One region of the Bradyrhizobium sp. USDA 4472 genome, then DNA from elsewhere that is predicted to be linked to it. Evidence: predicted binding sites of a transcription regulator. Region 1 holds the regulator's gene; each other region holds the start of a gene.
The links. The regulator LexA, encoded in region 1, represses DNA repair genes until DNA is damaged. The targets are predictions, from matches to a motif close to TGTTCNNNNTGTGTTCNG.
Positions count from the first base shown of each region.

Region 1 (7,834 bases):
CTCGCCGAGCGGCTGGGTCACGGGCAGTTGCAGCACGGTTGCGCGCTGGCCTTCGACGAGCTGCGTCACCAGCACGTATTTGCCATCGGGGAATTCGATCGCGTCGTGATGGCGATCGGGAATGTGCGGATCAACCTTGCCGAACTTGCCTACGCGGGAATTGATGGTGCGGGTCCAGATCCACCTGTTGTCGTAGCGGACGTTGTCGGCGAAGGCGAGCTCCGTTCCCGGAAGCAGGCAGACCGCGACCGACATGTCGGCTTCAGAGGCGAAGCCGCGCGTCGAGGTGCCGCGGAACGTTGTCGTGACGATCGTCTCGCCGACTTCTGCGGGACGCGTCGCGACGGCATGCAAGCTATAGTCACACATCGGGTGCTCCTCATCGGGGATAGCAACCCGCGCCTCTGTCCTGGAGGCGCCGGCCTCTATCAGAGTTGAAGCCTGCAAGGCTCTGCTTGGTTGTAGGCAAATCTGCGGCTCCGATCCGCGAGCCGCAATCACATTATCTTTCCCGAACGGCTGGGAACAAAGCTTGCCTCCGTGCATTTGGGAGGCTTCGCGCTCAGCGTCCGGCCGGCGCGGACCAGCCGGAATATTGCCAGCCGGGCTGCGCCTGTTGCTCGATGGCGTTGCGGGCATCGCGGATCTGCGCGCTCGTCGCCTGCGGCACCTTGCCGAGGCGATGCTGCGCATGCGCAGCAAAGGCGTGCGATCCGGACGCTGCGATCAGCGTCATCGTGACGGTGCTCAGGATGATCTTGCTCATCATTCTCTCCTCAGTCTCCCTGGAGGCCCATCGAAGCGAGTGTGCTTCGTTGCGGCATGCCGGGGATGTAGGGCTGGAGAGGTGGCGGGATAATCTGTGCAGAACCAGAAAGTCTATCCAGCCGGAGCGGACAATCGTCCGCTCCAATCGTTGATCGCAGTCACCGATCGCGCGAGAACGTGGCGCTCAGTACTTGCGATAGAGACCGATCAGCTTGCCCTGGATCTTGACCCGGTTGGGGGGCAGGATGCGGACCTCATAGGCGGCATTCGCTGGCTCGAGCGCGATCGAGGCGCCGCGGCGACGGAAGCGCTTCAAGGTGGCTTCCTCGTCGTCGATCAGGGCGACGACGATGTCGCCAGTGTCGCAGCTCTCGTTGCGCTGGATGAGGGCCATGTCGCCGTCGAGGATGCCGGCGTCCACCATGGAATCGCCGCGCACTTCGAGCGCATAGTGCTCGCCCGCGCCGAGCATGTCGGGCGGAACGCTGATAGTGTGGCTGCGGGTCTGCAAGGCTTCGATCGGCGTACCGGCCGCGATCCGGCCCATGACGGGCACCGCGACGGGACGCTCGCCCTCATCCGCCGGCGGGCTCGACGTCATGCGCACCTTGCCGAGGTTGCCCTCGATGACGCTCGGGGTGAAGCCGCGGCGATTGCCGGCGGCGGCCTGGAGCTCGGGCAGCTTGATCACCTCGATCGCGCGGGCGCGGTTGGGCAGACGGCGGATGAAGCCGCGCTCCTCGAGCGCAGTGATCAGGCGGTGGATGCCCGATTTCGAGCGCAGATCGAGCGCGTCCTTCATCTCGTCGAAGGAGGGTGGTACGCCGCTTTCCTTCAGCCGCTCGCTGATGAACCGCAGGAGCTCGTATTGTTTGCGCGTTAACATCTCGACCAAAATCCCCCTGGTGATGTCGTTCAATTCCGAGACGCTGAATTCAGCCATAAGCCGCTACATGCTCGAAACAAATCATGAACGGACACTATATGTTCGATACATGTTCCGCAACTGCTTAATTTGCCGTGAACGCGACGAAGTTCGCGGAACGCACGCGAACGAAGCGGTCAGACGGGCAGCCGCAGCACCTCGCAAGCGGTGCCTGCTTCGGCCTTCGGCGCGAACGGTGCGCGCACGAGAAGTGCCTGTGCCGCAGCCAGATTCGAAAGCAACGAGGAGTCCTGATGATCGACGGGAACGGCGACCAGCGTGCCGTCGTCACGCTCTGCCAGCCGCGCGCGCAGATAATCTTCGCGCTGATCGTTGGCGCCGACATCGCGGCCGAGCACGGCGCGCTCGCGGCGATGATGAACCACCGAACGCCCCGACAGCGCGCGAATCAGCGGGACCAGAAACAGGAAAGCGCAAACGTAGGATGATACGGGATTGCCGGGCAGGCCGATCACGCGCATCGATCCGAGTTGCCCGTTCATCATGGGCTTGCCCGGTCGCATCGCGATCTTCCAGAACGCCATCGAGATACCTTCGTCCCTCAGTGCCTGTTGCACCAGATCGTGGTCGCCCACCGAGGCACCGCCGGTCGTGATCAGGATGTCGGCGCCGCTCTCGCGCGCGCGACGGATGCCCGATGTGGTGGCGGCAAACGTATCGGCCGCGACCCCGAGATCGATCGTGTCGGCACCTTCGCTGCGAGCCAGAGCATGAAGGGCATAGCCATTGGAATAGACGATCTGGCCGTGGCCGGGCGTCGAGCCCGGCATCACCAGCTCATCGCCGGTGGCGAGAATTGCGACCGTCGGCCGGCGGCGGACCGCGAGTTGCGGATGGTTCATCCCGGCGGCGAGTGCGAGGTCGCGCTCCGTGAGCCGCGTGCCGCTGCGCAGGAGCACGTCGCCCTCGCGGAAGTCGATGCCGGCCGGGCGGATGTGTCGTCCGGTGATGGCGGCTTCCTTGATCGTGATGCACTCGCCGTCGGCGACGGTGTCCTCCTGGATCACCACGGCATCCGCGTTATCGGGAACGACGCCACCGGTGAAGATCCGCACGGCTTCGCCGGCGCCGACCCTTCCAGCAAACGGCCGGCCGGCTGCGACTTCGCCGATCACCGTGAGCCGTGTGTCGACCTCGGCCGCATCGGCCGCACGCACGGCATAGCCATCCATCGCCGACATCGCCTCAGGCGGCTGCGTCCGCCGCGCCGCGACATCGCGCGCAAGCACGCGATGAAAGGCCCGATCGAGCGCGACTGTTTCCTCAGCCAGCGGCTCCGCTCCCGCGAGCACGGCAGCAAGCGCATCGGATACCGGCATGAGGGCCACGGTGAAAACTCCAGCTACGCCCATTCGGGCAAATCAGCGGCGAGAGTTCTAGCCGAGCGGGAGCGTCCAGGCAAAGCAGCCGCACAAGATGATTTATCCCACCCCTGGAGCCGTGGGACGAAGCTGGAGGTTCAGCCGGGGCATGATCTGGAGAGCGACGCATACCGGCACAACGACGGCCAAGGCAAAGACAAGAGCCGTGGCCAGCATCGGTCAGGTCCCCGGCGGCTCGCTCGGACTGACATCAGGCGCTTTGGGATTCTTGTCGGGCATTGGATCGGCCTGGGCCTTCAGGTCGGCGGCCTTGCTGATCAGTTTTGCGGAGAGCTCAGAATTCGAGGTGGTCCTGGCGTATTTCATCAGCAGGGAGGCCTGCTTGGTGAGGTAGGTTTTGCCCAACACGATGATAAGTCCAATGTAGAATTCCCAACGGACTATAGAGTCCGGAGCCGGGGATTCCGTTCCCGGAACTCTGTACAAAAATGCACAAAGGGTTTTGGTTCCCGAGTTCCAGTGAAATTGCCTCCGGAATCAGAGCCGGGTTGCCAAGTCAGATCCCCAGCGCCTTCAGGGCATTTCCGACGTCGGTCGGCGAGGTCACATGCACCGCGGTCAGGCCGCGCGCCCGTGCACCTTCCACGTTCTCGGCGAGATCATCGAAGAACACGATGCGGTTCGCGGGCACCCCCATCGCGGCGACGACATGGTCGAAGGCCTCCGCATCGGGTTTGCGCAGCCCGATGCTCGAGGACAGGTAGAGCTCGCGGAAATGCCCGAGCAGGTCGGCATATTCCTTCGAAAAAAAGTCCACATGGGGGCGGTTGGTGTTGGAGAAGGCATAGACCGGCATCTGCTTCGCCGCACGCGGCAGCAGCTCCGCAATATCAGGCATCTCGCCGGCGAAGATCGCGTTCCATCCTTCGAGGAACTGCGCATCCGAGATGCCGATGCCGAGCGATGCGCGCAGCGAGGCAAAATAGTCCTCGTCGCTGATCTTGCCGACCTCGTGCAGCCGGTAGGCCTCGCTGTCGCGCATATAGCGCGCGACGATGGCTTCCGGCTCGCAGTCGGCATGTCGCGCCCAGCAGGTGATCGCCTTGGAGAAATCGATGTCGAGCACGACGCGTCCGAGATCGAACAGAAGCGCATCGGCGCTACCAGGCGAGAGCGAGGTCACTTGCGTCCTTTCCATCAGTATCGGTAGGGTTCGTGGTCGAACAGCGGGAATGCGCTGAACACGCTCGGCGCGTTGGTTGCGGTGGCCGGGTGCAGACAGGATTTGTCGACCTCGGCGAAGGAGGTGGCGCCCAGGAGACCGAGGCAGCGCAGCACCTCGTCCTCGAGCAGCTCGAGCATCCGCGCCACGCCGGTCTCGCCCGCCGCAGCCAGTGCCCAGCATTGCAGCCGGCCGATGCCGACGAGGTCTGCGCCCGCCGCGATCGCCTTGACGATGTCGGTGCCGCGGCAGATGCCGCCATCGACCATGATCTTGGCGCGGCCCTTCACCGCTTCGACGATCTCGGGCAGCACATGCATGGCACCGCGGCCGTGATCGAGCTGACGGCCGCCATGGTTGGAGACGTAGATCCACTCGACGCCGTGATCGACCGCGATCTGCGCGTCCTCGGCAGTGGCGATGCCCTTGAGGATCAACGGTATCCGGAACTTGTCCTTGACCATTTTCACGGTCCGCCATTCCAGGCCCTTCTGGTAGTCGCCTCCGGTGGCGCGCAGACGGCTCTCGCGAACGTAGCGCTTGGCGATGTCACGCTCGCGACGGCTGTAATGGGCGGTGTCGACGGTCAGGCAGAAGGCGGCATATCTGGCCTTCTCGGCGCGGCTGACGACATCGGCCACGAACGCGTCATCGCCGCGAACATAGAGCTGGTACATGCGCAACGCATCGGGGGCGGCTTCGGCGGTCTTTTCGAGGCCAGGTTCGGAAACCGAGCTCAGCATATGGGCGGCGCCGAATCTGCCGGCGGCGCGGGCAACGCTGGCGGCTCCAAGCGGATCGAAGATTTCCAGCGCGCCGACAGGCGCAAGCACGACAGGCAGGCGCATGTTGCGGCCGAACTGCTCGACGGAGCCATCGACCTTGCGCACGTCACGCAGCACTCGGGGGCGAAAAGCGATCTCGTCCAGCGCCATGCGGTTGCGACGCATGGTGGTCTCGGTCTCGGCCGCACCGACGATGTAGTCCCAGGCGTTCTGGTTGAGGTTGGAGCGCGCCTTCCGGATGAATTCGTGCAGGTTCTGGAATGGCTCGTTACTGGCGCCGAGTTCGACATTCCGTTCCGGCCGGGGCGCGTCGTTCATTGTTGTCCTCCCGAGAATTTGAAGTCTTACGCCATCGCCTATCCCGTTCGGCCTTCCAAAACCATCCTAAACTCGCATAGCTGCGAAGCGTCGTCGGCCGACCGATTCCCGCTGTCCGGGAGGGCTGGTGTCCGAACGTTGCCAAATGTTTAGGTCCAGGCGAAGGGATTTTCATCGCGTGCCCGCCGGCGTGGCAGGCCGGCCTTGAAGAAACCAGAATGATATTGTGAGAACCGGGCTGGATCGCCATTTGGATGGCGGCTGCCAAGCCTCAAAAGAACCGCTAAGCGAAAAGGCCACCCATTCCATGCGGAAAACCCTGCTGTTCCCCCTGGGCGCGCTCACCGGCGCATGCCTGACCCTCCTCGTATCCGGTCCGCAGGGCGGACTGTGGGCGGCACGGGCGGCGGTCGGCGCGGGCACGGATGACGCCTATTCCCAGCTCAACCTGTTCGGGGAGGTCTTTGAGCGGGTGAAGGCGAGCTATGTCGAGAAGCCCGACAATGCCAAGCTGATCGAAGGTGCGATCACGGGCATGGTGACCTCGCTCGATCCGCATTCGCGCTACATGAACGCCAAGGCCTGGACCGAGATGCAGGAGACCACCTCCGGTGAGTTCGGTGGCCTCGGCATCGAGGTGACCATGGAGGAGGGCCTCGTCAAGGTCGTCTCGCCGATCGACGACACGCCGGCGTCCAAGGCCGGCATCATGTCCGGCGACCTCATCAGCAAGATCGACGGCGAAAACGTGCAGGGCATGACGCTCGAGCAGGCCGTCAACCGGATGAAGGGTCCCGTCGACACCCAGACCAAGCTCACCATCGTGCGCAAGGGCGCCGACGCGCCGCTCGACGTCGCAATCAAGCGCGAGATCATCCACGTGCGCCCGGTGCGCTTCCACGTCGAGAACGGCGACGTCGGCTACATCCGCGTCACCTCGTTCAACGAGCAGACCACCGACGGCCTGAAGAAAGCGATTGCGTCGATTTCCAGGGACGTGCCGCAGGACAAGCTTGTCGGCTATGTGATGGACCTGCGCAACAACCCGGGCGGCCTGCTCGACCAGGCGGTATCGGTGTCGAGCGCGTTCTTGCAGCGCGGCGAGGTCGTTTCGACCCGCGGCCGCAATCCGGAAGAGACCCAGCGTTTCACGGCGCAAGGCGGCGACCTCACCAAAGGCAAGCCGCTGGTGGTCCTGATCAACGGCGGCTCTGCTTCGGCCTCGGAGATCGTGTCCGGCGCGCTGCATGACCACAAGCGCGCGACGCTGATCGGCACGCGCTCGTTCGGCAAGGGCTCGGTGCAGACCATCATTCCGCTCGGTGCCGGTAACGGTGCGCTGGCACTGACCACGGCGCGCTATTACACGCCGTCCGGCCGCTCGATCCAGGCCCAGGGCATCGCGCCCGACATCGAGATCCTCCAGGACGTGCCGCCGGAGCTGAAGGGCCGCGTCGACACCATCGCGGAGTCCCAGATGCGCGGCCATCTGCAGGCCGCCGACGGCAAGGAGCAGACCGGATCGCAGTCCTATGTCCCACCGGAAGAGAAGGACGACAAGGCACTGCACGCGGCCTTCGACTTCCTGCACGGCGTCACCGTGAATGCGGCAGCCGCAAAGCCCGCGCCGAAGACGACGGTGCCGAACTAGTTTCCAGCGGTCATCTTGACCTTCGATATCGCCCGGGAGTGGATCACCGCTTCCGGGCAAATTCGTTTGGCGAGCGCGGTCGTCTCTTGCGAAGCCCTAGCTGGCTTCGCGGCGGCGCGCTCCATTGCCGTGGCGCTGGGCGAGACGGCTGCGATGCAGCGCAAACAGCTCCACGATCTTGTCGGCCGGTTTGGCGGCGCTGAACAAATAGCCCTGCATCTCGGTGCAGCCGAGCGTGCGCAACAGCCGCCGCTGCTCCTCGGTCTCGACGCCTTCGGCCGTGGTCGCCATGCGGCGGGCGCTGGCGAGATTGACCACGGCCTGCACGATGCTGGCGGAGCCGTCAGGACCTGCGATGTCGCTGACGAAGCAGCGATCGATCTTGATCTTGTCGAACGGGAAGCGGTGGAGATAGCTCAGTGACGAATAGCCGGTACCGAAATCGTCGAGCGCGATGCGGATGCCGATGGCGCGGAGCTGATGCAGGATCGCAAGCGCGGTGTCGTCGTCGCGGATCAGCACGGCCTCGGTGATCTCGAGCTCGAGCCGGCTGGCCGCCAGATTGGACGCGGCCAGCGCCGCCATGATCTTCAGCGCCAGCGTGTCGCTCTTGAACTGCACCGGCGAGACGTTGACGGCGAGGCGGATGTCGTCGGGCCAGGTGGCGGCGTCGCGGCAGGCGGTCGCCAGCACCCATTCGCCGATCTCGTTGATCAGTCCGGTGTCTTCCGCGATCGGGATGAACTCGGCAGGCGAAACCATGCCGCGCTCGGGATGGCGCCAGCGCACCAGGGCTTCGCAGCCGGCGATACTGTCGTCCTT
Region 1 covers NZ_JBSSAM010000001.1:6,069,162-6,076,995, forward strand. The annotation lists gene ACVWZ4_RS28515 (hypothetical protein) at 1-369, opposite strand, end outside; gene ACVWZ4_RS28520 (hypothetical protein) at 563-766, opposite strand; gene lexA (transcriptional repressor LexA) at 953-1,654, opposite strand; gene ACVWZ4_RS28530 (molybdopterin molybdotransferase MoeA) at 1,831-3,042, opposite strand; gene ACVWZ4_RS28535 (hypothetical protein) at 3,256-3,444, opposite strand; gene ACVWZ4_RS28540 (HAD family hydrolase) at 3,593-4,234, opposite strand; gene ACVWZ4_RS28545 (alpha-hydroxy acid oxidase) at 4,234-5,361, opposite strand; gene ACVWZ4_RS28550 (S41 family peptidase) at 5,669-7,012, shown strand; gene ACVWZ4_RS28555 (bifunctional diguanylate cyclase/phosphodiesterase) at 7,109-7,834, opposite strand, start outside.

Region 2 (7,834 bases), 6.0 Mb from region 1:
CATCGCGATCATGGTGTCGGTCGCGATCGGCTCGGCAAAACGCTTTTCGACGATGTAGTCAGGCACCGGCTTGCGCGGACTAATGGGCGCATCGCCCTGCCCCAGCGCATGCGCGAGCAGCGTGGAGAACCGCGCGCCGAACCGCGCCGTGATCTCGGAGGCGTTGCGCGAGGCGACATCGCCGATGGTCTTCAGCCCGGCGCGGCGTAGGCCGGTGGTGATCGTCTCCTCCGCACCGAGCGCGGACACCGGAAACCGGTCGATTGCCGCCGCTTCCCCACCGTCGGCAACGATGATCCCGGAGCCCTGCCGCGTCAGTGTGCGCGCGCAGACCGAGGTGCCGGCGATCGCCGCGCTGACGGCAAAGCCTTGTCGGCCGAGCGCCCGGACCAGCGTCTGCAACAGCGCAGCCTCGCCGCCGAACAGATGCGCGCAGCCGGTGATGTCGAGGAACAACCCGTGCGGCGGATCGAGCGCCACCAGCGGCGTGAAGCGATCGCACCAATCGGCGATGTCGCTGAGCGTTTTCGCATCGGCCACGACATCGGCGTCGAACACTTTCAAATCCGGGCACATCGCCCGGGCATTCGCCAGCGGCTGACCAATATGCAACCCGAAGCGCTCGGCGGTTTCATCCAGTGCGTGGATCACCAGCGCATTGTTGTCCTTGATGACAACGATGCTCGGACCATTATTATTTTTACCCAGCCCGGCGCTGCTGAAAAACCGCTGGATCCGGTCGATGGGCAGGCGCGGCAGCCACAGGCTGAGAATACGCCGACGGTTCACTGAACTGGCACTCATCACACTTCCATTCCATGATCCACCGGCCACACGGGCCATGACGATTGCGCAACAGCTCGACATCGAAGCGCGGCGCCCCCCAGACGTCCCAAGGCGCCGCAGGCATTGAAGCCGATCCCGGCGGCGAATGCGCCGCGCGCAGCATCCATCGCGTCTCCGCTGTCGAGGGCAACGGTTGTGCTGCCATCCGCAGCAACAAACCGGTAACGCCGGATGATTGCGCGGCGAGCGTCAGCTTGCGGCTCGCGACGAGATCGAACTGCCTCGTCTCGCCCCAGAGCTCGAGCACGACGGCGCCGAGCGCATCGCAGGCGAGCGCATCGGCCGAGGTCCGCAGCGCGCTCTCCACATCGGCCGCGCGCACCATAACCACGCGGCGTGGATCGAGCCCGAGCTCGGCGAGCCCGCTCATCGACAGCGCGCCGGTTTCGAGTTCCGAAAAATCCTGCCGCACCCACAGCAGCGGCCGCTGCGCCGTGACGCGACCCGCCAGCGCGGTGACAAAACCGGTCGCGGCCGCACCCTGACGCCCTTCGCAAAACACCTCATGGACCGCCGCGCGCGCGAGGCCGCCTTTCAGCGCGCGATCGACCTCGCTGTGACCGAGCGCGACACGATCGTGATGATGCACGACCTCCGCCGTCTCGATCCGCTCGATCTGGCTGCGCAAGGTCGCAAGCGCGCTCATGCGTGCGTTCATGCTCGCCGCTCCTCAGAGGTGATTGCCGGTGGCTCTCAAAAGAGAAACCAACGGCTGGCTTATTTGTTCATGGTATGTTCTAATATAAAGCTAACGGCAGCCGAAGAGTCAAATCGAATTGCGTTCGATCGAATTCATGAGCCAAATCAAAGGGATTCCGGAATGGACGTACAACGCAAGCTGGAAATTCTCGCGGACGCCGCCAAGTACGACGCCTCCTGCGCCTCCAGCGGCACCGAGAAGCGGGATTCCAGCGACGGCAAGGGCATGGGCTCGACCGCGCCCGGCATGGGCATCTGCCATTCCTACGCGCCGGATGGACGCTGCATCTCCCTGCTCAAGGTGCTGCTGACCAATGCCTGCAATTACGATTGCCTCTATTGCGTCAACCGCGCTTCCTCCAACGTGCCGCGCGCCCGCTTCACCATCGATGAAGTGGTCAAGCTGACGCTCGATTTCTACCGGCGCAATTACATCGAGGGCCTGTTTCTCTCCTCCGGCATCATCCGCAGCCCCGACTACACCATGGAGCAAGTGGTCAGTGTCGCGCGAAAACTGCGCGAGGACCATCACTTCCGCGGCTACATCCATCTCAAGACCATTCCGGAAGCCGACGATGCGCTGATCGCGGAAGCCGGCAAATATGCCGACCGTCTCTCCATCAACATCGAAATGCCCGAGGCGACAAGCCTGCAGCAATTCGCGCCGGAGAAGGACGTGCGTGCGATCCGCCGCACCATGGGCCGATTGCGGCTGCAGCTCGACGAAGCCGAGGAAAATCGCCGCGCGAAGACAAGGACAAGACCGCAGCGCTTCGCACCGGCCGGCCAAAGCACGCAGATGATCGTCGGCGCCGACGGCGCGAACGATCACACCATCCTCCACACCAGCGCCAATCTCTATGGATCCTACAGGCTCAGGCGCGTCTATTACTCCGCCTTCAGCCCGATCCCCGATGCGAGCCGCGCATTGCCTCTGGTCCAGCCGCCGCTGCTGCGTGAGCACCGGCTCTACCAGGCCGACTGGCTGATGCGATTCTACGGTTTCGACGTCGGTGAGATCGTCGACGACACCGCGATGCTGCCGCTCGACATCGATCCAAAGCTCGCCTGGGCGCTACGGCATCGCGACCGCTTTCCGCTCGACGTCAACAGCGCCAGCCGCGAGCAGCTGCTGCGCGTGCCGGGTTTCGGCACCAGGGCGGTCGAGCGCATCATCGCGACGCGGCGCACCACCACGATCCGCCTGTCCGATCTCGCGCGGCTGCACGTGCCCAAGCACAAGGCGCTGCCGTTCATCGTCCTCAGCGATCACCGGCCCTCCTCGCAACGCCTGGACGAGGCGCGGTTGATCGAACGGTTCAAGCCGAAAGCAACGCAATTGGGGTTTGGCTTCTGATGCAGTTCATTATCCTCGACACCGAGACCGATTTCGGCGGCTGGCGCAAAGCTGCTCGCACGCTCGTGCTTCATCACGTGGCGCCCGCCGATATCACCTGGGCCGTGCGGGGTGGCGAAGCTGAGCTGTTCGCGCCGCCCGCGCCCTCTCCGATTCTCGAGGTGAATGACGGCACTTTCAGCGTATCAGCGAAATTCATCGAGCTGGCGAAAGCGGCAATCCTGCACCGCGACGGCGAGCGTTTTGCGATCCTCTATCGCCTGCTCTGGCGATTGAAGGACAATCACGACCTCATCGAAGTCGCGATGGATACCGACGTCGCGCTGGTCACGGCCATGGCGAGAGCTGTTCATCGCGACGAGCACAAGATGCACGCCTTCGTTCGTTTTCGCGAAGTCGGACGCGAGCGTGCCGCCCATTACGTCGCATGGTTCGAGCCGGAGCATCATATCGTCGAGCTCGCCGCGCCGTTTTTCGCGCGCCGCTTTGCCGACATGCCGTGGTCGATTTTGACGCCCGATCTCTGCGCGCATTGGGATGGCCACGCGCTCTCGTTCACGCCGGGCGCGAGCAAGAACGAAGCACGGGGCGAAGACCGGCTGGAGGAAACCTGGCGGCGTTACTACGCCAGCATCTTCAATCCGGCGCGGTTGAAGGTGAAGGCGATGCAGGCGGAGATGCCGAAGAAATACTGGAGGAACCTGCCCGAGGCTTCGATCATTAAACCCCTGATCGAGGACGCCGAACGCATGACCGGCGCCATGATCGCCAACGCCGCAACGGATCCGCACAAGCCCCAGAAGCGGCCGGAGGCCCCGATGAGCCGCAAACACGCCGCCAATGTTCTCGATGCACTTCGCGAGGAGGCCGGCCATTGCCGCGCCTGCCCGCTCTACAAGGACGCGACACAGACCGTGTTCGGCGAAGGCCCCAAGAGCGCCACCATCATGCTGGTCGGCGAGCAGCCCGGCGACAAGGAAGACCTTTCCGGCCATCCCTTCGTCGGGCCGGCCGGACAGATGCTCGATCGCGCGCTGGAGGAGGCCGGCGTCGACCGCAGGAAGGTCTATGTCACCAACGCGGTCAAACACTTCAAATTCGTGCCGCGCGGAAAAATCCGCCTGCACCAGAAGCCGAACACGTCCGAGATCCGGGCATGCCGACAATGGTATGAGCGGGAAGTCTCAGTCATCCAGCCCGATCTCGTGGTCGCGATGGGCGCCACCGCCGCGCAGAGCGTGTTCGGCAAGATCACACCCATCGGCAAGACCCGCGGCCGGCTCATAGACCTCCCCGACGGACGCAAGGCTCTGGTGACGGTGCATCCGTCCTACCTGCTGCGGCTCCCTGATCCGCAGGCGAAGGTGCAGGAATATCAGCGTTTTGTCGAAGACCTGACGATCGCGGCCGGCGTGCAGAAGAAGTCGGCCCACGCCGCCTGAGACGCTGCCGGCGCTCAGCGACAGAGCGCGGATAAGCTCCATCATTTCAACTGCCTGCCGCCATTTCAACCGCCTGTCACATGCCACGCGCAAAATCGGGGCCTTGGGACAGGAGAATTTCCAATGAGTGACGTTGCTTTGCCCGGCTCCATCGAGCCGGCCTTGAGTAAGGGGCCAGACCTCAACCGCGGATTCCACCCGCTCACCGGCGTGATCTACATGGGCGTGATCGCCGCCGCACTTCTCTTCGTCGCCTACAGCATCTGGGTCGACGTCGATGCATCAGGCGCGCAGGTCAAGACCTTCGCTCCCTTCCTCCTGCTCTTCGTCGCGCTCCTGATCGCACTCGGCTTCGAGTTCGTGAACGGCTTCCACGACACCGCCAACGCGGTCGCGACCGTGATCTACACCCGCTCGCTACCCGCCCACGTCGCCGTGGTGTGGTCCGGCATGTTCAACCTGTTCGGCGTGCTGCTGTCCTCCGGCGCGGTCGCGTTCGGCATCGTCTCGCTGCTCCCGGTCGAGCTGATCCTCCAGGTCGGCTCCAGCGCCGGCTTCGCGATGGTGTTCGCGTTGTTGATCGCCGCCATCATCTGGAACGTCGGCACCTGGTATTTCGGCCTGCCGGCCTCGAGCTCGCACACGCTGATCGGCTCGATCATGGGCGTCGGCATCATGAACGCCGTCCTGCATGGCCGCAACGGCACCACCGGCGTCGACTGGAGCCAGGCCACCAACATCGGCAAGGCGCTGCTGCTGTCGCCGCTGTTCGGCTTCGCGCTTGCCGCCGGCCTGCTCCTGATCCTGCGTACCGTTCTGCTGCGCGTCACGCCCACCCTGTTCGGCGAGCCGAAGGGCGACCAGCCGCCGCCGTGGTGGATCCGTGGCATCCTGATCCTCACCTGCACGCTGGTGAGCTTCTTCCACGGCTCCAACGACGGTCAGAAGGGAATGGGCCTGATCATGCTGATCCTGATCGGCACCGTGCCGACAGCCTACGCGCTCAACCGCGCGCTGCCGGAGAGCCAGATCGTGGCATTCAGCCAGAACTCGGAGGCTGCCAGCAAGATCATCGAAGCCAAGGCCGCCGGCTACAGCGTGATCGGCAATCCGCGCCGCGCCGTGACCAACTATGTCGCGCAGCACGAGGTGAACGCCGGTACATTCCCGTCGCTCGCCGTGCTCGTCCGCGACATCTCCAGGCAGGTGGCGACCTATGGCTCGCTCGCCAAGGTGCCCGCCGAGCTCGTCGGCAACACCCGCAACGACATGTACCTCGTTTCGGAAGCGCTGCGCTTCCTGATGAAGGACAAGGAAGCCGAACTCAGTGCTGCCGACGTCACCGTGCTCAACGCCTATAAGGGCTCACTCGACAGCGCCACGAAGTTCATTCCCGGTTGGGTGAAGATCGTGGTCGCCATCGCGCTTGGCCTTGGCACCATGGTCGGCTGGAAGCGCATCGTGGTCACGGTCGGCGAGAAGATCGGCAAGACCCACCTGACCTACGCGCAGGGAGCCTGCGCGGAGATCACCGCGGCCGCCACCATCGCGGCCGCCGATGTCTATGGCCTGCCGGTCTCGACCACGCATGTGCTGTCATCAGGCATCGCCGGCACCATGGCCGCCAATGGATCGGGCCTGCAATGGGCGACGATCCGCAACATCGCGATGGCCTGGGTCCTGACCCTGCCCGCCGCGATGCTGATCTCGGGCGTGCTCTATTTCCTGTTCTCGCACGTGTTCTGAGCCACGACACGGACCACAACAAAAAGGGCCCGCGCGATGCACGGGCCCTTTTCATTTGCAAATTCGCTTGAGCGCCTCACGACGCCGCGAGCTGTTCCTCGACCAGCTTGACCCAGTAGGACGTGCCGAACACGATCGCCTCGTCGTTGAAATTGTAGGCGGGGTGATGCAGGCCGGCGCTGTCGCCATTGCCGCAGAAGATGAACGCGCCGGGACGCGCTTCCAGCATGTAGGCAAAGTCCTCGCCGCCCATCAGGGGCGGCATCTGATGCACGTTGGCATCGCCGGCGACCTGCTTGGCAATGCGCGTTGCCACCTCGGTCTCCGCGGCGTGGTTGTTCACGACTGGATAGTTGCGCTTGTAGTGTAGATCGATCTTGGCGCCGGTGATCTGCGCCACCCCCGCAACCACTTCGCGCACCCGCTTCTCGACGAGCTTGCGCACCTCCGGCGACAGGGTCCGGATGGTGCCCTTCAGGGTCGCGGTTTGCGGAATGACGTTACGGGCATTGCCGGCGTGAAACTCGCAGATCGAGATCACCGCTGATTCCAAGGGATCGACACTGCGCGCAACGATCGACTGCAACGCCGTGATCACCTGCGCACCGACGAGAACGGAATCAATGCATTTATGCGGTCGCGCGGCGTGGCCGCCGAGACCCTCGATATTGATGTCGACCTCGTCGGTTGCCGCCATGATCGGACCGGGCCGGATCGCAAACGAGCCGATCGGAATGCCGGGACCGTTGTGCATGCCGTAGACCTGCTCGATGCCGAAGCGCTCCATCATGCCGTCCTTGACCATGGCCGCGCCCCCGGCGCCGCCTTCCTCGGCCGGCTGGAAGATCACGATCGCATCGCCGGCGAAGTTGCGGGTCTCGGCCAGGTAGCGCGCAGCCCCCAGCAGCATCGCGGTGTGGCCGTCATGGCCGCAGGCGTGCATCTTGCCCGGAGTCTTCGAGGCGTATGGCAGATTGGTCTGTTCCTCGACGGGCAGCGCATCCATGTCGGCGCGCAGACCGATCACCTTGAGCCCCTCGCCGGCCGGCTTGTTGCCTTTGATCACTCCGACCACGCCGGTCTGGCCGATACCGGTCACGACCTCGTCGCAACCGAATTCGCGCAGGCGATCCGCGACGAATGCTGCGGTGCGATGGACGTCATACAGCAACTCGGGATGCTGGTGGATGTCCCGTCTCCAAGCCTGAATATCGGGTTGAAGGTCGGCGACGCGATTCACGATGGGCATGGAGGGTCTCAAGCTTTGTTGAAAATACAGCCCTGTCTACCATGCAAGCGCCAGTCCACCCAACTGGTCGAGATCGGGTCTAGCCCTGCCCGTGCGACATGGCCGGGCTTGTCCCGGTCGTCTCCGTCTGCCTATTAGGGTGGAACGTTTAGAGATCATCCGGGTGGAAGCAGAATGCCAAGGCGGCTCGAAGGTGAGTTTGATTATATTGTCGTGGGCGCCGGCACGGCCGGCTGCGTTCTTGCCAACCGGCTTTCCGCGGAGCCCAAAAACCGCGTCCTTATTCTCGAAGCCGGTGGTGACGACAACTGGATCTGGTTCCACATTCCGGTCGGCTATCTTTTCGCCATCGGCAATCCGCGCTCGGACTGGATGTTCAAGACCGAGGCCGAGCCGGGCCTCAACGGCCGTTCGCTGGCCTACCCCAGAGGCAAGGTGATCGGCGGCTGCTCGGCGATCAATGCCATGATCTCGATGCGCGGCCAGGCCGCCGAC
Region 2 covers NZ_JBSSAM010000001.1:42,119-49,952, forward strand. The annotation lists gene ACVWZ4_RS00240 (Y-family DNA polymerase) at 1-804, opposite strand, end outside; gene ACVWZ4_RS00245 (ImuA family protein) at 701-1,504, opposite strand; gene ACVWZ4_RS00250 (putative DNA modification/repair radical SAM protein) at 1,667-2,902, shown strand; gene ACVWZ4_RS00255 (UdgX family uracil-DNA binding protein) at 2,902-4,344, shown strand; gene ACVWZ4_RS00260 (inorganic phosphate transporter) at 4,468-6,090, shown strand; gene ACVWZ4_RS00265 (M20 aminoacylase family protein) at 6,167-7,339, opposite strand; gene ACVWZ4_RS00270 (GMC family oxidoreductase) at 7,514-7,834, shown strand, end outside.
Region 2: a site for LexA is predicted at 1,569-1,586, ahead of ACVWZ4_RS00245 (ImuA family protein). Genes of this name have one in related genera too.

Region 3 (7,834 bases), 3.5 Mb from region 1:
CCGAGGCCATCATCACCGGCCGCATCATCGCGGTGGTCGGCGCCAAGGGTGGCGTCGGCGCGTCGACGGTCGCGCACAATGTGGCCTGGACCATCGCGCGCGATCTGGCGCTCGATTCCGTCGTGATCGATCTCGACCTCGCCTTCGGTACCGCCGGTCTCGACTACAACCAGGATCCGGCGCAGGGCATCGCCAACGCGGTGCTGTCGCAGGACCGGCCGGATACGGCGCTGATCGAGCGTCTGCTCGCCAAATGCACCGAGCGCCTCAGCCTCCTTGCCGCACCCGCCACCCTTGACCGCGTCTATGATTTCGGCGCCGAAGCGTTCGACGCGATCTTCGACACCTTGCGCATGACGACGCCATGCATCGTGCTCGACGTGCCGCACCAATGGTCGGCCTGGACCAAGCGCGCCCTGGTCAACGCCGACGACATCGTCATCGTGGCCGAGCCTGACCTCGCAAACCTGCGCAACACCAAGAACATGCTGACCGTGCTCAAGGCGGCGCGGCCGAACGACCGGCCCCCGCTCTATTGCATCAACCAGGTCGGCATGCACAAGCGGGCCGAGATCGACGTCAAATCCTTCGCCAAGACGATGGAGGGGCAGCCGCTCGCGGTGATCCCGTTCGATTCGAAGCTGTTCTCGACCGCTGCGAATAACGGCCAGATGATCGCGGAGGTCTCCAAGAGCCACCGCACCACCGAGCTGTTCCAGACCATGGCCAACCGGCTCGCCGGGCGCGGCGAGGTGAAGAAGCCGAAGCGTTCGCTGCTCGGACCGCTCCTGAAGAAGCTGAAGGGCAAGAGCGGACGCGCATCAGCGCCGCATCGCAAGGCGTCGTAAAGCACGGGAGCGTTTTCGAGCGAACAAAAGCGGCGGAGATCATTTCTCCGCGTGCTGCTGCTGCTTCTTCGACAGCAACTCACGCAGCGCCGTGACCTTTGCCGCGGCCTGGTCCGGCGGCAGATCGGCCTTCACGATGGTCTCGGCCTCCGTCTGCTTGCCCTCCAGCCCCAGCACCAGCGCGAGATTGGCCCGCACGCGGGGATTGGCCGGATCGCGCTGATAGGCGCGGCGCATGGTTTCCTCGGCGCGCGGCAGGTTGTTCTGGAGCATGTAGGACAGGCCGAGATTGGACAGCACCGACGGTTCGTCCGGCACGATCTTCAGCGCGCTTGCGTAATATTGCTGCGCTTCCTCGTTGCGGCCGAGCTGATCAAGCACGGCGCCCTGAGCCGACAGGATATGCCAGTCGGGATCTTCGGGCGTATGCGCGCGGCCCAGCACGTCAAACGCCTGCTGGAAATTGCCGTTGTCGGCGAGCGCGCGGCCGTAGCCGGCGAGCAGCGCCTTGTTGCTGGGATGGAGAAGGACGGCCTGCTCCATGACCGCCGCCGCCTGGGCCCGCTGGCCGGTCTCGCGCAGCGCCTTGCCGTAGTCGAGCGCAACGTTGGGATCGCCGGGATTGGCACGATAGCGCTCGCGCAGGGCGTTCATATCGGGCTTGGCGTCGGCCGTGGCGACAGGCTCGGACCGGCCGCCGAGCGCGCCGGTCACGTCCTCCAGGCCTGTGGTCTGGCAGCCACCGAGGGCGAGCACCGCGAGCGCGGGCAGCAGGAATCTCGCCGGGGAAAGAGGCAAGGGACGAACGCTTGGACATACTCTGATCACCGCGGCGGACTGATCAGAGATGCTTTGCCGATTAACCCTAAAGTCCGGTTAAGGACGCGCCCCTGTTGGGCTCAGTCGGTAAATTCCGCACCGAATTCGCAACCGATGCGCCAGCGCAGGCGGCACTGACGGGAATAATCCGGCGCGAAGATGATGGTGAATTGCGGCGGCACCTCGATGAATTCCGCCACGACCTTCACACCTCCGTCCGAGATGTCAGTGATCGTGCAGTCCCGTGGCAGCGAGCCGGCGCCAAAATGGATCTTGGCAAGCCTGGTGCACACCCGTCGTTCGCTTCTCCGGCGATTTGCAAGCATTTGAATTGTTCACCCGTTGGATCACGGCCCATCCCGCAGGCTCAGGAGTAGCGGACATTCGTTGGAATGTGCTGAGGAGAGCCGCTCGCATTCGAGGCGTAGTGTCTGGAGCCTGTTTACGACCGGTTAGGGATCGGCGCCGCCCGCCGTTCCCGTATTGTTCTTGCCAGGATCGTCGGGCTCTGCTACCCCAAGCTGTGCGAGGGGGCAGCGTATGGTCCAGCGGGTTTCGACAGTCGCCTTTGAAGGGATCGAGGCCCGCGCGGTCGACGTGCAGGTGCAGGTCGCGCCCGGCCTGCCCGCGTTCGCCATTGTCGGTCTTCCGGACAAGGCGGTGTCGGAGGCGCGCGAGCGGGTTCGCTCGGCGCTGATCGCCTCGGGGCTGGCGCTGCCGGCGCGACGGATCACCGTCAATCTCGCGCCTGCCGACGTCCCGAAGGAAGGCAGCCATTACGACCTGCCGATTGCACTGGGCCTGATGGCGGCGATCGGCGCGATCCCGCCGGATGCGCTGACCGGTTTCACCGTGCTTGGCGAGCTCGGCCTCGACGGGTCGATCGCGCCTGTGGCCGGTGTTCTGCCCGCTGCGATCGGGGCCAATGTGCGCGAGGAGGGCTTGATTTGTCCCGCGGCCTGCGGATCGGAGGCCGCGTGGGCGAGCCCTGACATCCAGATCGTCGCCGCACATTCGCTGATCCAGATCGCCAACCATTTCAAGGGCACCCAGGTGCTGTCGCGGCCGGTGCCGAAAGTGCATGAAGCGGCAACCTCGCCGCTCGATCTGCGCGACATCAAGGGCCAGGAGAGCGCCAAGCGGGCGCTGGAGATCGCAGCTGCCGGCGGGCATCATTTGCTGATGATCGGCGCGCCCGGTGCCGGCAAATCGATGCTCGCGGCGCGGCTGCCCTCGATCCTGCCGCCGCTGTCGCCGGGCGAGTTGCTCGAGGTCTCGATGATCGCCTCCGTCGCCGGCGAGATCGAAGGCGGCGCCCTGACGTCGCGGCGGCCGTTCCGCTCGCCGCATCATTCCGCCAGCATGGCGGCGCTGACCGGCGGCGGCGCGCGCGCAAGGCCCGGCGAGATCTCGCTGGCGCATCAGGGCGTGCTGTTCCTCGATGAGCTGCCCGAGTTCGATCCGCGCGTACTGGATTCGCTGCGCCAGCCGCTGGAGAACGGCGAAGTCTCGGTCTCGCGCGCCAATCACCGCGTCACCTACCCTGCCCGCTTCATGCTGGTCGCGGCGATGAATCCCTGCCGCTGCGGCAATGCGTTCGAGCCGGGCTATGCCTGCAAGCGCGGCCGCGTCGATCGCTGCACCGGCGATTACCAGGCCCGCATCTCCGGCCCGCTGATGGATCGGATCGATCTGCGCATCGAGGTCCCGGCCGTCACCGCCGCCGATCTGATCCTGCCGCCGCCGGCGGAAGGCTCCGCCGAGGTCGCGGCGCGCGTGGCGGCGGCGCGCGACATCCAGCGCGCACGCTATGCCGAAGCCGGCCTGCCCAAGGTGCGCACCAATGCCGAGGCACCGGCCGCGGTGCTCGAAGACATCGCCAAACCGGACGCCCAGGGTCAAAAGCTGCTGCGCGATGCTGCCGATACCATGCGGCTGTCGGCGCGCGGCTATCACCGCGTGCTGCGGGTGGCGCGCACGCTCGCCGATCTCGACAACGCTGACAAGATCGGCCGGCTGCATCTGGCCGAGGCGCTGTCCTACCGCGCACTCGCGGAGGATGTGCGCCAGCCGGCGTGATCATCCCGCGCGTCAACCCGGCGGTAACGAGTTTCCTTTACGATCTGCAAACCACGAGGCCCAAACGTTCCTGTAAGGGCCCGGCGAGTAGCGTGTCATGTTGCGTTTCAAGATCCTGGCCTCGGTGGTTCCCCTGTTGGCGGCTGCGGTATTCGCCCGCAACGAGATCGGATCGATCTCGCACCCTTGCGTCGCCGTCGGCGATACCTCCGTCGAGTTCACCTCCTTGTTCTGGACCGCCGGCGTCCAGATCGCCTTCACCGACGATCCCGCGCAGGCGACGGTGCGGGTGCAGATCACCGACGACGCCGACGCGGCCGACTTTGCCGTCGTCGACGATGGCGAAAGCGATGAGCCCGGCGCCTGCCAGGGCAATCCGTCCACGCAGCTGGTCGCCATAGCAGGGCAAGGCGGCGGCAACCGCCCGACGATCTATCTCGGCAGCGAAGGCCCGGCCGATTACCGCATCTATGTGCGCTCGAAGACGTTCTCGCAGAGGGAAGCCGCAGCCTTGATCGTCGGGGCCCGCGGCGGCCACCACCATCTCCAGGCCGCTTCGCTCTAAGAGACGTTAACACCTCGTCAACCCTGTTTCGAGGCGACCCCAAAGCCTCAAGCTGTTCGCAAGGTGGTCAAGACATCGTCGCGCATGGCGGTGGCGGGTTTCGGACAAGGGTCGGTGGCGATGGGTCGGACGTTCCGGATCAAGGTGCACATGCGCCGCTTCAGGCGACAGCATCCGCGCATCGCCTTCGCGATCCGCTCCTTCATGATCTTCTCGGCGACGTTCGGCGGTGCCTACGGCTTCGTCACCGGCAGCCGCTCGGAGAATTCCGGCTACGATCCCAATACTTTCGCGATCGGTGCGAGCTTCCTGTTCGCACTGGCCTGCCTTGGCCTTGCCACGCTCAGCATGCGGCTGCGCTTCGTCAACAAGCGCATGCGCAAGCTCGCGGCCCATAACGAGGCACTGATCGACCGAAATTGGGAGCTGAAGGAAGCCGAAGAACGCGCGCGCAGCCTGTTCGAGCAGCAGGGCGATCTCATCGTGCTGCGCGACGATCAGGGCCGCATCACCTTCGCCAACGACGCCTATTGCGCGCTGACCGGACAGGCGCGCAGCGCGCTGGTGGGCACGCGGTTCGACTTCGACGTGCTGGAGCAGGGCGACAGCGCGCGCGAGAGCAACGGCACGCGCATCCATGACCAGAGGATCTCGACCCCGCTCGGCGCCCGCTGGATCGCCTGGCGCGAAGGCTTTGTGCGTCTCGATGCCGGCCAGCCCGCCGAATTGCAGAGCGTCGGCCGCGACGTCACCGATCGCACCGAGACCGAACGCGCGCTGGCCGACGCCCGCGACCAGGCCGACGCCGCCAACCGTGCCAAATCGCGCTTCCTCGCAATGGCCTCGCACGAGATCCGCACACCTCTCAACGGCATCATCGGCATGGGCGGCCTCTTGCTCGACACCAATCTGACGCCGGAGCAGGCGACTTACGCCCGCGCCGTGAAGACATCAGGCGAAGCGCTGATGGCGCTGATCGAGGAGCTGCTCGACTATTCCAAGATCGAAGCCGGCAAGCTCGATCTCGAGCAGCGCCCGTTTGCGCTTTCGACCCTGATCGAAGAGGTCACCGAATTGCTGGCGCCGCGCGCGCAGGCGAAGAACCTCGAGATCGCGGCTTACGTCGACGAGCGACTGCCGCTCGAGGTCACCGGCGATGCCGCACGGCTGCGCCAGGTGCTGCTCAACCTCGCCGGCAATGCGATCAAGTTCACCGCATCAGGCGGCGTCGCACTGATCGTCGAGCCAGGCATCCGGCCGAACGAGATCAGCCTCCTGGTCCGCGACACCGGCATCGGGATCGCGCCGGAAGCGCAGTCGCGTATCTTCCGCGAGTTCGAACAGGCCGACGACCGCGTCTCCCGCACCTATGGCGGCACCGGGTTGGGCCTTGCCATCAGCGAGCGCATCGTCAAGCGCATGGGCGGCCGCATCACCCTGGAGAGCGAACCCGGCAAGGGCTCGACCTTCGAGGTCGCGGTTCCACTCGCGCCCTCGCAAGCCGACGCCGGACGGACCGCGTTTCGGAACCCGGACCTCACCGGCAAGTCGATCCTGCTGGTGGCCGACGGCATCGAGGCGTCGCTGATCGCGCGGCGGCTGGAACGCTGGGGCGGCCAGACCTGCCTGGTGACGGATGCGGCGGTGGCCGAAGCGCTGCTGCCGGAGCGCTCGTGGCATGCTGTACTGGTTGACCGCGCGCTCGGCCCTGATGTGGCCGATCGCCTCGGCGAGGCCGCCCGCGCCCATGCGGCGCAGCGGCTGGTGCTGCTGACGCCGAGCTCGCGCCACGACAAGCTCTCGCCTGATTTCACCGGCTTCCTGGTGAAGCCGCTGCGTGCAGCCTCGCTCGCCGCACGTCTCGCGCTGACACCGGACGTCGCCTCGCCCGACCTCGCGCCGGAGCCGGTCGAGCCGGCGCCTGGCAGAATGCCGGCTGGCGGCCTGTCGATCCTGGTCGCCGAGGACAACGAGATCAATGCGATGCTGATGCGGTCGCTGCTGACCAAGCTCGGTCACCGTGTCGCCATCGCGGTTCATGGCGAGGCCGCCCTGGAATCCTGGCTGGCGGCCAACTCTGCCGGCAGCCCCTATGATCTGGTCTTGATGGACATCCAGATGCCGCAGCTCGACGGCATCGAGGCAACCAAGCGCATCCGCGCGCACGAGGCTGCGACCGGCCGCCACCACACACCGGTCCTCGCCCTCACCGCGAACACGCTGGCGGAAGATCGCTCCGCCTGCTTCGAGGCGGGCATGAACGGATTTCTGATCAAGCCGCTCGATCGCGAGAAGCTGAACGAGGCGCTGGCCGGGCTGGCTCGGACGCGGCAGTTGGCGGTGTAGCTGGGATCGACAGTGCCACTAAAGCGCGATGAGATCGGGTCGAATCGTCATCGCGCTTCAGCTCCTTGTTTGAGCACGATCTTTTCGGAAAACCGCTTCACACTTTTCCGGATCATGCTCTAGGCTAAGCGGCAAGAAACCGCGGTGCCGAAAGCCTGTCAGGCGACGGTCTGGTGCCCTTGAACACGGTATCTGCCTGCGCCGCGCGCTTGCAATGGGCACACGAAAAGATGGGCGATCACAGGGGTGGGTTCGTCGGCCAGGAGTTCTGAGCGGTACCATCTCATTTCGATATGGCAGTCCGGGCACGTCGGTGCTTCGAGCTGTTCCGCTGCGCTTCTGAGACGATCAACCATGGAGGCCCTCGCGTTTTCGGAACCATAGCTGAATACCCTTCGTCGGTCGGTAACAAAAGATACTCGGCCCGAAATTTCAAGGGCCGCGGCCGCCGCGCCTACAGCCTTCTCAACGCCACGCTTTCCACCGCGTGATCCGCGCCCTTCTTCAGGATCAGCGTCGCGCGGGGACGGGTCGGCAAGATGTTGTCCTCGAGATTGGCAAGGTTGGTGCGCTCCCAGATTGCAGTCGCGGTCGCGGTGGCCTCTTCGTCCGACAGCAGCGCATAACGGTTGAAGTAGGACTTTGGGTTGGTGAACGCGGTGTCGCGCAGTGCCAGGAACCGCTTGATGTACCAGCGCCGCAGCGCCGCCTCGTCGGCGTCGATATAGACCGAGAAGTCGAAGAAGTCGGAAACCACAGGCACCGCCTTGCCGTCGCGCGGCAGCTTGCCGGTTTGCAGAACGTTGACGCCCTCGACGATCAGGATGTCGGGCTGGTCGATCTCCGCCCATTCGTTCGGCACGATGTCGTAGGTCAAATGCGAATAGACCGGCGAGCGCACGTGGCGCCGGCCCGACTTGATGTCGGACAGGAAGTTGAGCAGCAGCGGCAGGTCGTAGCTCTCGGGAAAACCCTTCTTCTGCAGGATGCCTTGCTGCTCCAGCAGAGCCTTCGGGTAGAGGAATCCGTCGGTGGTGATCAGCTCGACCTTCGGCCGCGGCGACCATCGCGCCAGCAGCGCCTGGAGCACGCGAGCGGTGGTGGACTTTCCAACGGCGACCGAGCCGGCGACGCCGATGATGTAGGGCACCTTGCGGTCGCGGATGTCGAGAAACTG
Region 3 covers NZ_JBSSAM010000001.1:2,557,853-2,565,686, forward strand. The annotation lists gene ACVWZ4_RS11665 (AAA family ATPase) at 1-848, shown strand, start outside; partial or broken gene ACVWZ4_RS11670 (tetratricopeptide repeat protein) at 888-1,665, opposite strand; gene ACVWZ4_RS11675 (PilZ domain-containing protein) at 1,748-1,993, opposite strand; gene ACVWZ4_RS11680 (YifB family Mg chelatase-like AAA ATPase) at 2,208-3,746, shown strand; gene ACVWZ4_RS11685 (hypothetical protein) at 3,844-4,311, shown strand; gene ACVWZ4_RS11690 (ATP-binding protein) at 4,432-6,657, shown strand; gene coaA (type I pantothenate kinase) at 7,112-7,834, opposite strand, start outside.
Region 3: a site for LexA is predicted at 2,141-2,158, ahead of ACVWZ4_RS11680 (YifB family Mg chelatase-like AAA ATPase). Genes of this name have one in related genera too.

Region 4 (7,834 bases), 4.0 Mb from region 1:
CCAACAGCCGCGGGCCCTCCGCCGGCGCATCGCTCTTGCTGAAATCGAGTTCCTCGATCCGTCCCGCCCGCTTTTCGATCTTGTCGGCGGAGATCAGGATCTGGCGGACGTCCTCGTTGGCGTCGGCAAAATGCTTCTGCAGCTTCAGCACGCGGTCGCGCAGGCGACCGAGATCGTCGCCGAGCTTGATCACCTCGGTCTGGATCTGGTCGGCGGCATCGCGCATCCGCGCGTCCTTCATGATCTGCTGCATCACCTGGATCGCAAGCATCAGCAGCGAGGGCGAGACCAGCACGACCTTGGCGCGATAGGCCTTCTGGATCACGTCGTCGAAGCCGTCATGGATCTCGGCGTAGACCGATTCCGACGGCACGAACATCAGCGCCATCTCCTGGGTCTCGCCGGGGACGAGGTATTTTTCGGCGATGTCGCTGACATGTTTCATCACGTCGCCGCGCAGCCGCTGCGTGGCAGTGCGTCGCTCCTCGTCGGTGCGGGCGTCGTGCAGCGCGGTCATCGCTTCCAGCGGGAATTTCGCGTCGATGCAGAGCGGGCGCTGGTCGGGCAGGAAGACGACGCAGTCGGGCCGTTTTCCCGTCGAGAGCGTGAACTGGAACTCGTAAGCGCCCTTCGGCAGGCCGTCCTGGACGATCGCCTCCATCCGCGCCTGGCCGAAGGCGCCGCGCGACTGCTTGTTGGCGAGCACGTCGCGCAAGGTCGTCACCTGCGTGGTCAGGTCGGTGAGGTTCTTGTGCGCGCTGTCGATGATGCCGAGCCGCTCGTGCAGCGCGCGCAGGCTCTCCATGGTGTTGCGGGTCGAGTGTTCCATCGACTGGCCGACGCGATGGGTCACCGAATCCAGCCGCTCGTTGACGGCCCGCGCCATCTCGGCCTGGCGTCCAGCCAGCGCCTCCGTCATGGCGTCGACCCGGCCGGAGGCCTCAGCTTGGGCGTGCAGCACCTGGGCGAGCCGCTCCTCGAGCTCGTCGGCCCGGATCGCCCCCGCCATCGCCAGTTCCGCGCCGCGACGCCCGGATCTGGCGACCACGACGGCAATCACCACCAGCAGGATGAGGACGAGGGTGCCGAAGCCGATCAGCGCATCGAACCCGCGCACCGGCCAGTCGCCCAGCATGAAAATGATCTCGTTCATGCCTGTCCTTCTAGCCGATTCGCGACGGGCCACGAACGAATAGCGAACATTTACGTTGATCGATCCCTCATTTTTTATGGTTAACCAAAGGTGAAGTTTATGGTTAGCGGAGGGTTAACGCGTTCCCGGCCGCATTGACCCGATGTCGCGCGCGGCTTAAATCGCCCGGCATGGCCCTCAGAGAAATCATCATCCTGCCCGACAAGCAGCTGCGTCTGGTCTCCAAGCCGATCGAGAAGGTCACGGCGGAGATCCGCAAGCTTGCCGACGACATGTTCGAGACGATGTATGACGCGCCCGGCATTGGCTTGGCGGCGATCCAGATCGCGCAACCGCTGCGGCTGATCACGATGGATCTCGCCAAGCCCAACCAGGACGGGGAGACCAAGCCGGAGCCGCGCGTCTTCATCAATCCGGAGATCATCGCCTCGTCTGAAGACCTGTCGGTCTACGAGGAAGGTTGCCTGTCGATTCCCGAATATTACGAGGAGGTCGAACGTCCCGCGAAAGTGCGTGTGCGCTTCACGGACCTCGACGGCAAGCTGCACGAGGAGGACGCCGAAGGCCTCTACGCCACCTGCATCCAGCACGAAATCGACCATCTCAATGGCGTGTTGTTCGTCGACTATCTCTCGAAGCTCAAGCGCGACCGCGTGATGAAGAAGTTCGAGAAAGCCGCCAAGCGCGCGGAGTAGAGTTTTTGGTGCTGCGCCACACTCCCCTGGGCTCCCTCCCCCCTTGTGGGGGAGGGCGGGGGAGAGGGGTAGCCGAGGAAATGGTCTAACGGGGAAGAAGAACCAGTCCGCACTCTCGTCGTGAGAGCGCGTCGTGTGGCACCCCCCTCCCTAGCCTTCCCCCACTGGGGAGGGAACGTACAGAGTCCCTGTCATGCCCCTTCGCCTGATTTTCATGGGCACGCCCGATTTCTCCGTGCCGACGCTGCTCGAACTGGTCGCGCATGGCCACGAGATCGTGGCCGTCTATACGCGCGCGCCGAAGCCGGGCGGCCGGCGCGGGCTGCAATTGCAGCCGACGCCCGTTGAAGAGGCCGCGCGAAAACTCGGTGTGCCGGTGCTGACACCGAGGACGTTGAAGACCCAGGAAGCGCTGGACGAATTCAGCGCCTTTGACGCCGACGCCGCCGTCGTCGTCGCCTATGGCATGATCCTGCCGCAGGCGATCCTCGATGCGCCGAAGCTCGGCTGTTACAACCTTCACGCCTCGCTGCTGCCGCGCTGGCGCGGCGCCGCGCCGATCAACCGCGCGATCATGGCCGGCGATGCCGAGAGCGGCGTGATGGTGATGAAGATGGATGTCGGCCTCGATACCGGCGATGTCGCCATGGCCGAGCGTCTCGCGATTTCAGACAACATGACTGCGCTGGATCTGCATGATCGCCTTTCCCGGCTGGGCGCCGATCTGATGGTGCGCGCCATGGCCGCCCTCGACCGCGGCGGCCTCCAGCTGAAAAAGCAGAGCGAAGAGGGCGTCACTTACGCCGCCAAGATCGACAAGGCCGAGGCCCGGATCGACTGGACAAAGCCTGCGCACGCCGTGCTGCGCCACATCCACGGTCTGTCGCCGTTTCCCGGTGCCTGGGCGGAGCTTGCCGGCGTCAGCGAGAATGCGCGAATCAAAATCCTGCGTTGTGAGCTTGCCAAGGGCTCCGGCGCGCCGGGCGAGGTGCTCGACGCCAAACTCACGATCGCCTGCGGCGAGGGCGCGATCCGCATCCTCGAGCTGCAGCGCGAGGGCAAAGGCCGGATGCAAGCGGCGGACTTTTTACGCGGCGTGAAGGTCGAGCCGCCGATGCGGCTCTGCTGATGCCCCGCTACAAGCTCACCCTCGAATATGACGGCGCGCCGTTCTTCGGCTGGCAGGTGCAGGACACGCTGCCGTCGGTGCAGGGCGCGCTGGAAGCCGCGGTGAAGGCGATGACCGGCGCGGATGTGCGGGTGCATGGCGCCGGCCGCACCGATGCGGGCGTGCACGCGCGTGGCCAGGTTGCGCATGTCGATATCGACAAGCAGTTTCCGCAGGGCCGTTTTCGCGATGGCCTCAATGCGCATCTGCGCCCGCATCCGGTGGCGGTGCTCGAAGCCGAGATCGTCCCTGACACGTTCGAGGCGCGCTTCTCGGCCGTGAAGCGTCACTATCGCTATCGCATCATCAACACCCGCGCCAATCTCGCGCTCGATGCCGGCCACGCCTGGCGCGTGCCGCGCCGGCTCGACTCTGAAGCGATGCATGCGGCCGCCCAACGCCTGCTCGGCAAGCACGATTTCACGACGTTTCGCGACACCGAGTGCCAGGCCAAATCGCCGGAGAAGACGCTCGACCAGCTCGACGTGCTGCGCGACGACCGCGAGATCATCATCGTCACCTCGGCGCGCTCGTTCCTGCACAGCCAGGTGCGCTCGATGGTGGGATCGCTGGTCTGGGTCGGCGAGGGCCGCTGGAGCGCCGACGATCTCTCCGCAGCGCTCGCGGCGCGCAACCGCTCTGCCTGCGGCATCGTCGCTCCGCCCGAGGGGCTGTATCTGATGAAGGTGGATTATTAGAGCGTGATGACGCCCCGGCGTCATGGCGGCCGGGCAGGCGGGACAAGCCCGGACATGACGGCGGAGGGTTTGGCGATAGTGGTCTCTTACCCAAAATACCGCGTCAAAATCCCGCGATAGACCTTGGTCAGGTTCTCCAGGTCCGTCACCGGCACGCGCTCGTTGACCTGGTGCATGGTCTGGCCGACCAGGCCGAACTCGATCACCGGGCAATAGCTCGAGATGAAGCGCGCATCGGAGGTGCCGCCTGATGTCGACAGCTCCGGTTTGCGGCCCGTCACCTCTTCGATCGCGGACACGGCGAGATCGGTGAACGGCCCCGGCTTGGTCACGAACACGTTGGAGTTCGATGGCTCCCAGACGATGCGAGCCTTGATGCGGTTGCCGCAGGCTTTGGCGAGACGCGACTCGACCAGCTCGCGCAAGGATGCCTGCGTATGGTTGTCGTTGTAACGGATGTTGAATCTGGCGCGGGCCTCGCCGGGGATGACGTTGAAGGCCTTGTTGCCGACGTCGACCGAGACGAATTCGAGATTGGAGGCCTGGAATTGCGCGCTGCCATTGTCGAGCGGCTCGTCGCTGATTGCCACGATCAGGCGCGAGATGTCCGGGACCGGATTGGCCGCGCGGTGCGGATAGGCGACGTGGCCCTGCACGCCGTCGACATAAAGCGTGCCGGATTGCGAACCGCGGCGGCCGACCTTGATGGTATCGCCCAGCGTCTCGACATTGGAGGGCTCGCCGAGCACGCAATGGTCGAACGTCTCGCCGCGCTCGGCAGCCCATTTCAGCAGCTTGATCGTGCCGTTGATGGAAACGTCTTCCTCGTCGCCGGTGATCAGGAACGAGATCGAACCCTTGCCGTCCGGGCGTGGCTTGCCGCCGTTCGCGGCGAGATGCTCCAGTACGGCGGCGACCGAGCAGGCGATGCCGCCCTTCATGTCGACCGCGCCGCGGCCGTGCAGAAAACCGTCCTTCACCTCGCCGGAGAATGCGCCGACGCTCCAGGCGCTCTCGTCGCCGGGCGGCACCACGTCGGTATGGCCCGCAAAGGTGATGTGCGGCCCTTCAGCACCGATCCGCGCATAGAGATTGTCGATATCGGCGGTCCCGTCCTCGCTGAAGGTCACGCGGTGACAGGTGAAGCCTGCAGCGTTCAGCACCCTTTCAAGCACGCCGAGTGCGCCGGCGTCTTGAGGGGTTACCGAGGGGCAGCGGATGAGGTCGCGGGCAATGGAGAGGGCATCGGTCATGTGCCGCCTTAATCCCGCAGCAGCTCGTTGATGCTGGTCTTCGACCGCGTGCGCTCGTCGACGCGCTTGACGATCACGGCGCAGGCGGTGCTCGGGCCGATCTGGCCGTTCTTCATGGGCTTGCCGGGCAGCGCGCCGGGGACCACCACTGAATACTCGGGCACCTCCCCCATGAAGACCTCGCCGGTCTCGCGATCGACGATCTTGGTCGAGGCGCCGAGGAACACGCCCATCGACAGCACGGCGCCCTTGCGCACGATGACGCCCTCGGCGACCTCGCTGCGCGCGCCGATGAAGCAATCGTCCTCGATGATCACGGGCTCGGCCTGGAGCGGCTCGAGCACGCCGCCGATGCCGGCGCCGCCGGAGATATGCACGCGCTTGCCGATCTGCGCGCAGGAGCCGACGGTGGCCCAGGTGTCGACCATGGTGCTCTCATCGACGTAGGCGCCGAGATTGACGAAGGACGGCATCAGCACGACGTTCTTGGCGATGAAGGCGGAGCGGCGCACCACCGCGCCCGGCACCGCGCGAAAACCGGCGTCGCGAAAACGGTTCGGGCCCCAGCCTTCGAACTTCGAGGGCACCTTGTCCCACCAATTGGCCTGGCCCGGGCCGCCGGGAATGACGTCCATGTCGTTGAGACGGAAGGACAGCAGCACGGCCTTCTTCAGCCACTGGTTGACCTTCCACTTGCCGTCGGCGCCGCGCTCGGCAACGCGGGCCTCGCCCTTGTCCAGTGTCTCCAGCGCCTGGGTCACGGCCTCGCGGACTTCGCCCTTGGTCGAGGTCGAGATGGTCTCACGCGCGTCGAAGGCGCTGTTGATCGTGGACTCCAGGGCGGACAAGGACATCGGGATTTCCTCTAGGTATCGGGAATTTTGATGGATTGGGGGCTTTTTCGGGATTTGGAGGGGCGAAGTCAAGGCATACTCCACCACCGTCCCGGGCTACGACTCTACCGAGACAGCCCGGCCAAAAACCCCGCCAGATCATCCGTGACATAGTCCACATGGGCGGCATCGCGGCCTTCCAGCTCCCAGTCCTCGCGTACCACTTCCTTGGTGCCGTCAGGCACCACCAGCACCGTGGTCATGCCGAGGTCATGCGGGACGGTGAGGTTGCGGGCGAGATCTTCGAACATGGCTGATCTGGTCGGGTCGACCGCATGGTGGCTGAGGAATTTCTGATAGGTCTGCGCCGCCGGCTTGGGCTCGAATTCGGCGGCGATGATGTCGAACACGCCGTCGAAATGCGAACCGAGGCCGAGGCGCGCCAGCACCGCATCAACATGGTCGACCGAGCCGTTGGTCAGGATCAGCTTGCGGCCCGGCAGCTTTGCGATGGCCGCCCCGAGCGCCGGGTTCGGCTCCAGCGGCGAATGATCGATCTTGTGGACGTAAGCCAGATAGTCGTCGGCGCGCACGCCATGCAGGGTCATCATGCCGCGCATGGTGGTGCCGAAGCGGCGGTAATAATCCTTCTGGATCTTGCGCGCTTGTTCCGGCGTGACGTTCAGCCAGTTGCAGACGAACTCGCCGATTCTGGCATCGACCTGCTGCCACAGGTTGACGTGATGCGGGTAGAGCGTGTTGTCGAGGTCGAACACCCAGGTGTCGACATGGGCAAAGGCGCGGGGCGATTTCATCAAAATTCTCTCGATCACGGCAACGCAAAGCGCAACGTCTTGCCGCCGCTCGACATGTCCACGGCGCCGAATCCGGTCGCTGCAAATCCGCGCGCGCCGCAATCGGTCTGCTCGACGGTCTCGAACTTGGTCTCGCGGGTGCAGAGCTGCTTGTCGCCGCCCCAGTTCAGCGGCCTGTCCTTCAGCTTGATGACGCGGTTGTCGCCGTCGACGGCTTCCGCGAAGCTGAAGATCTGCTTCGGCTGCCCGGTCACGTCGGGATGCAGGCACGTTTTGGGGTCGATGCGATACCAGCCGCGGCTCGTCACCGCCTTGCCGTCGTCGGTGGCGACCGCTGCCATCACCTTGTGCGGCGTGTCGTTGCACCAGGTGAGACCACTCGGGGACGGCGTCTGCGCGGCTTCGACCATGGTCTTGAAGAGATTCGGCGAGGAGACCACGTCCGGGGACAATCCGCGGCTCTTCAGGAAGGCTGCGAGGGCGGCCTGCGTCTTCGGTCCATCGACGCCGTCGATCGCGCCGATATCGTAGCCCGCGATCACCAGCAGCCGCTGGATGCCGGCAAGCCGCGCCTGTTCGTCGTCATATTCGGAATCCTCGGCGAGATAGGCGACGAGATTGCCGTCGTCGCCTGTCGTCGGGGTGATCTGGGTAAAAGGTGCTTGCGTCTGGCCGCTGCGGCACTGGCGCGCCGCGGCGATGACGAAATTGTCCGGCGCCACGCACAGCATGTCGCTGCCGTTCTGCGGGATGGGAGACGCGCCATAGATGCCGAGCGCGCGGGCATTGAGGAGGATGCGGTCGGCGGTGAGGGTTCCCTGCACCACCACGCGGCAGGTCGCGGGATCGATCCTGAACCAGCCCCGCGTCGCGGTGGCCGCCCTGTCGTCGATGCCGATCGCGGCCTCGACCACATAGGACATGCGGTTGCAGATCTTGAGATCGGCGACGGCCGGTGCGGAGGAGAAGACGAACGACACCGCCGCGGCCGGCAGCGTCATGAGGAAGCGCGCGAGGGCAGAGCGGCGCGCGCGCCGCTCTCCCGGCTCCGTTCCTGTCCGCTCCCGCTTCACTTGTGGATCAGCGTTCCCGTGCCCGTGTTGGTGAAGAGCTCGAGCAGCACGGCGTGCTGCATCTTGCCGTCGATGATGACGACGCCCTCGACGCCCTGCTCGAGCGCGTAGATGCAGGTCTCGACCTTCGGGATCATGCCGCCGGA
Region 4 covers NZ_JBSSAM010000001.1:2,037,214-2,045,047, reverse strand. The annotation lists gene ACVWZ4_RS09270 (DNA recombination protein RmuC) at 1-1,153, opposite strand, end outside; gene def (peptide deformylase) at 1,324-1,848, shown strand; gene fmt (methionyl-tRNA formyltransferase) at 2,042-2,977, shown strand; gene truA (tRNA pseudouridine(38-40) synthase TruA) at 2,977-3,714, shown strand; gene dapE (succinyl-diaminopimelate desuccinylase) at 3,801-4,967, opposite strand; gene dapD (2,3,4,5-tetrahydropyridine-2,6-dicarboxylate N-succinyltransferase) at 4,976-5,821, opposite strand; gene ACVWZ4_RS09240 (pyrimidine 5'-nucleotidase) at 5,926-6,615, opposite strand; gene ACVWZ4_RS09235 (DUF1036 domain-containing protein) at 6,630-7,616, opposite strand; gene argB (acetylglutamate kinase) at 7,685-7,834, opposite strand, start outside.
Region 4: a site for LexA is predicted at 1,185-1,202, ahead of ACVWZ4_RS09270 (DNA recombination protein RmuC). Genes of this name have one in related genera too.